2 regions of the Klebsiella ornithinolytica genome follow, and region 2 is predicted to be linked to the other one. Evidence: predicted binding sites of a transcription regulator. Region 2 holds the regulator's gene; the other holds the start of a gene.
The links. The regulator LexA, encoded in region 2, represses DNA repair genes until DNA is damaged. The targets are predictions, from matches to a motif close to TNCTGTATGTACATACAGNA.

Region 1 (2,397 bases), 2.3 Mb from region 2:
CCAGTCGACGAGAACCGTCAATCTCCGGCTTACCGAACAGGCGCAGCTGCAGTCCCGCCCCTACCGCGCCCTGGATATTGCTAAAGGTGACGTTCTGGCTGGTGAGCTGTGGCAGAATGACCGCGGAGGCCGCCGGGCCATACTGGCGAATCGCGCCAACCGGCAGACCGAGGAAGGCGCGAACGTGCAGAGCAAATTCCGAGAGGTCCTGGGAAATCAGCGTCACCATCCCGGTGTCGTGTGGGCGAGGGGAGACTTCACTGAAAATCACCTCATCGCCGCAGACGAACAGCTCTACGCCAAACAGACCGTAGCCGCCAAGCGCCAGCACGACTTTGCTGGCAATTTCCTGGGCGCGGGCCAACGCCAGCTCGCTCATCTGCTGCGGCTGCCAGGATTCGCGATAATCGCCATCCTCCTGGCGATGGCCGACCGGGGCGCAGAAATGGACGCCATCGACCGCGCTGACGGTAAGCAGGGTAATTTCAAAATCGAAATTCACCACCCCCTCGACGATAACCCGACCGGCGCCCGCGCGGCCACCTTGTTGCGCATAGCGCCAGGCCTCAGCCAGCTGATCAGCGTGACGAATAAAGCTCTGACCTTTGCCAGAAGAGCTCATGACCGGCTTCACAATGCAGGGAAGGCCAATCTCCGCGACGGCTTCGCGAAAGGCCGCTTCGCTGTCGGCAAAGCGGTATGCCGAGGTGGGAAGCTGCAGCTCCTCCGCAGCCAGGCGGCGAATACCTTCGCGATTCATGGTCAGTTTCGCCGCGCGAGCGGTGGGAACGACTTTCTGCCCGGCCTGCTCCAGCTCCACCAGCGTATCCGTAGCGATAGCTTCAATTTCCGGTACGATAAAGTCAGGTTTTTCTTCCGCAATCAGCGCGCGCAGCGTTTCACCATGCAGCATGTTGATGACGTGCGAACGGTGCGCCACTTGCATTGCCGGCGCGTCGGGGTAGCGGTCGACTGCGATGGTCTCAATACCCAGCCGTTGGCACTCAATGGCGACTTCTTTACCCAGTTCGCCGGAACCTAACAACATCACCCGTGTCGCTGCCGGACGCAGCGCTGTGCCTAATAACGTCATGACTCTTTTCCACAGTAAAAAAACATGCGCCACATTATAAACGAAAACGTTTGCGTCTGTCTTTATGACCGTTGGTTGAGTCCTGGGTGAAAATTTGCTATACTGTATAAAAATACAGTATAAAGAGGCTGCACAATGGCGGTTGAAATTAAATATGTGGTGATCCGCGAAGGTGAGGAAAAGATGTCGTTTACCAGCAAAAAAGAGGCCGATGCTTACGACAAAATGCTCGATCTTGCCGAGGTCCTCAACGACTGGCTGGTAGAGTGCCCGCTGACGCTGGATGAAACCCAGCGTGATGAAATGGCAATGTGGCTGGCGGAACGCAAAGAGACATTGCACCACATTCTGAGGTCAGGAAAACGCCCGGAAGCAGAAGACGGGGCAACCGGACAGGCTTCTCAGGATGAGAGCTCCGCGGCTGAAATCTCAGAGGCCGTAGCCGAGGGGGCAAGCGAACAACCCGCGGCAACCGCGCCGGCAAAATCGCGCAAGGTAAAGGCCGCCTGAGTCCGGCCGAATTTGCGCATCTTTAGCTGCTCATAACATTTCCTGACATCTCGTCGTTTAGGCTGATGACATCGCTTAATAAGCAACGAGGGAAATCATGGCTAACTGGCTTAATCAACTCCAGTCCCTGCTGGGCCAGCAGGGACCGTCTTCCTCATCAGGCGAGCGGCCGGATGGTAAAAGCTTCCTTCTGCCCGGGGCGCTGGGCGGCCTGGCGGGGCTGCTGGTGGCCAGTAAATCATCGCGCAAGCTGCTGGCCAAATATGGCACCAGCGCACTGCTGGTTGGCGGCGGGGCGGTGGCGGGAAGCGTGCTGTGGAACAAGTATCAGCAGAAAATGCGGGAAAATTCTCCTGCGCAATCTGTCGCTTCACCGGGGCAAGCCACCGGGGCGTCAACCTCGCCAGCCTCCGGGCTTGATGCCCGCAGCGAACGGCTCATTCTGGCGCTGGTGTTTGCCGCTAAAAGCGACGGGCACATTGATGACAGCGAGCGGGCAAACATTGAAGAGCAGCTGCGCGCGGCCGGTATTGCCGTGCAGGGGCGCGTTCTGATCGATCGCGCGCTGTCCCAGCCTCTCGATCCGCAGTGTCTGGCGCAGGGCCTCAACAGCGAGCAAGAGGCGCTGGAGATCTATTACATCAGCTGTGCGGCGATCGATATCGACCATTTTATGGAGCGTAGCTATCTCAACGCTCTGGGCGAAGCCTTAGGCCTCCCGCCAGAAGTGCGTGCCGACATCGAACAGGATATTCAGGCACAAAAACAGGCGCTTTCTACCTAAATCAGCAGGT
Region 2 (2,397 bases):
TACGCCTGTCCGGAGTGCGCTTCCACGGCATAAGCAAAACCATCCAGGGCATAGGCGGTGAAGGTCAACATGGTCATCAGGAGCGCGTTGACGGCAACGATCTCACCGCCAAGACGAGCGCCGAAAACGGTCACCGCACCAAAGCACAACTGAAGCAGCAGAGAGCGCAGCATGATATCGCGATTGAGCGCCAGCAAGCGGCGCACATCTCCGCGCCACGCGCGCTTGAGCAGGGCAAATGACACGCCGCGTAGCGCCAGCACGCGCCTTGCCATCAGCAGCCCGATGATAAAGGTGACATATTCGGCGGTGACCGTCGCCAGCGCGGCCCCCTGCACGTTCAGGTGCAGGCCCATCACCAGCCACAGATCGAGCACAATATTCAGCAGGTTGCCAACGATCAGCAAAATCACCGGCGCCCGGGCGTACTGTACGCCCAACAGCCAACCGAGCAGCACCAGGTTTGCCAGCGATGCCGGCGCACTCAGCCAGCGGATGTCGAGAAAGCGCCGCGCCTGCTCCAGCACCGCGTCATTGCCGCCAACAATATGCAACGCCAGATCGATAAGCGGGGTTCGGAAAATCACAATCAGCAGGCCGGCGCCTGTTGCCAGCCCCAGCGGCTGCACCAGTGCCCGCGCCAGGCGGAGAGGATCTTTGGCGCCAAAGGCCTGCGCCGTCAGTCCGGTGGTGCTCATCCGCAGGAAAAGCAGCAGCATGAAGAGAAAACTGGTGGCCGTCGCGCCGACCGCGACACCGCCGAGGTAAACCGGGCTGTCGAGATGGCCAATCACGGCGGTATCCACCAGTCCCAGCAGCGGAACGGTGATATTGGAGAAAATCATGGGTAGCGCCAGGCGCCACAGGGCCTTATCAGCGGCGTTAAAGAACATGAGAAAGAGCCTGACCGGGAGGAGACAGCGCAGCATCATGCATCAGACGATGCTGCGTGGGGAAGGTGTTACAGCCACTCGCCGTTGCGAATCACGCCAACGGCCAGCCCTTCGATAGTGAAATTTTGTTCGCGTAGATTCACCACGATAGGGGAAAACTCGCTGTTTTCTGGCAGAAGTTCGACGATATTGCCCTGTTTTTTAAGACGCTTAACGGTGACCTCTTCGTCAATACGCGCCACGACAACCTGGCCGTTGCGTACATCCTGAGTTTTATGGACCGCCAGCAGATCGCCATCGAGAATACCGATATCTTTCATTGACATGCCGCTTACCCGCAGCAAAAAGTCGGCGTTCGGCTTGAACATCGCCGGATCGACCTGGAAGTGGCCTTCGATATGCTGCTGAGCCAGCAGCGGCTCACCGGCCGCCACGCGGCCAATCAACGGTAAACCCGGTTCTTCTTCCGTAAGCAGGCGAATCCCCCGGGAGGCGCCGGAGATAATCTCGATCGCGCCCTTACGCGCCAGCGCTTTCAGGTGTTCTTCCGCCGCGTTTGGGGAACGGAACCCCAAGCGCTGAGCAATTTCCGCACGCGTCGGCGGCATGCCCGTCTGGCTGATGTGATCCCGAATGAGATCAAACACCTCTTGCTGCCTGGTCGTTAACGCTTTCATCCCGCCCCCTGGGTGTATATACAGTTATGCTGTGAGTATATACAGCTAACGGTGATTTTGGAATCAAATTTCACACAAAAATCAGGAGATTCTTTCCATTTTGCGTCCCCGATAGCCCATTGCGCCAGGGGTGATTGTCGCCAGCCGGGCAAAACCCATCGGGGGCCGGCCGATCGCCGGGAGGACATCGCCAGGCGGGGGCATCTCACAAAGTGGTCACTCAGTGATAGCGGGCCCACAGCAAGAGGCCCCAGGTGATCAGCGCGATCACAATGGCCAGCAGCACCGCCGCAGAACCCATATCTTTCGCCCGACCGGACAGCTCATGATGTTCCGGGCCAATACGGTCCACCACCGCCTCAATCGCGCTATTAAGAATTTCGACTATCATCACTATCAGGACCGAGCCTATCAGCAGCACACGCGTGATGGCGTCAACGTCCAGCCAGCAGGCGATCGCGACAGCAACAATGGCGGCGATGCCTTCTTGACGAAATGCGGCCTCATTTATCCATGCCGCACGGAACCCTTTCCAGGAATAACCTGCCGCTTTAATGATTCGGGTTAACCCAGTGGTATTATTGGCCATCAAAAGAACCTTTTTATGTAAATGACGTCAATGAGTGTACGCGTTTGCCGCGTGGCAACGGAAATTTTGCGCGCTTTCTGTTATTCTTGCCGCGCATTTGCATGATTAACCAGAGGCTTCACATCGTTTATGTCCGGCTGGCAACGAATTTACTATAAATTACTGAATTTACCATTACGGGTGCTGGTAAAAAGCAAGTCTATTCCCGCAGAACCTGCTCAGGAATTAGGGCTGGATA

Region 1: the regulator LexA is predicted to act here: its motif matches at 1,194-1,213, upstream of Q1L34_RS09100 (YebG family protein).

Annotation. Positions count from the first base shown of each region.
Region 1 is NZ_CP130153.1:1,951,060-1,953,456, forward strand. Features, by position in the region: gene purT (formate-dependent phosphoribosylglycinamide formyltransferase) at 1-1,093, opposite strand, end outside; gene Q1L34_RS09100 (YebG family protein) at 1,229-1,603, shown strand; gene Q1L34_RS09105 (tellurite resistance TerB family protein) at 1,701-2,387, shown strand.
Region 2 is NZ_CP130153.1:5,211,927-5,214,323, forward strand. Features, by position in the region: gene dinF (MATE family efflux transporter DinF) at 1-893, opposite strand, end outside; gene lexA (transcriptional repressor LexA) at 962-1,570, opposite strand; gene Q1L34_RS24675 (diacylglycerol kinase) at 1,791-2,159, opposite strand; gene plsB (glycerol-3-phosphate 1-O-acyltransferase PlsB) at 2,289-2,397, shown strand, end outside.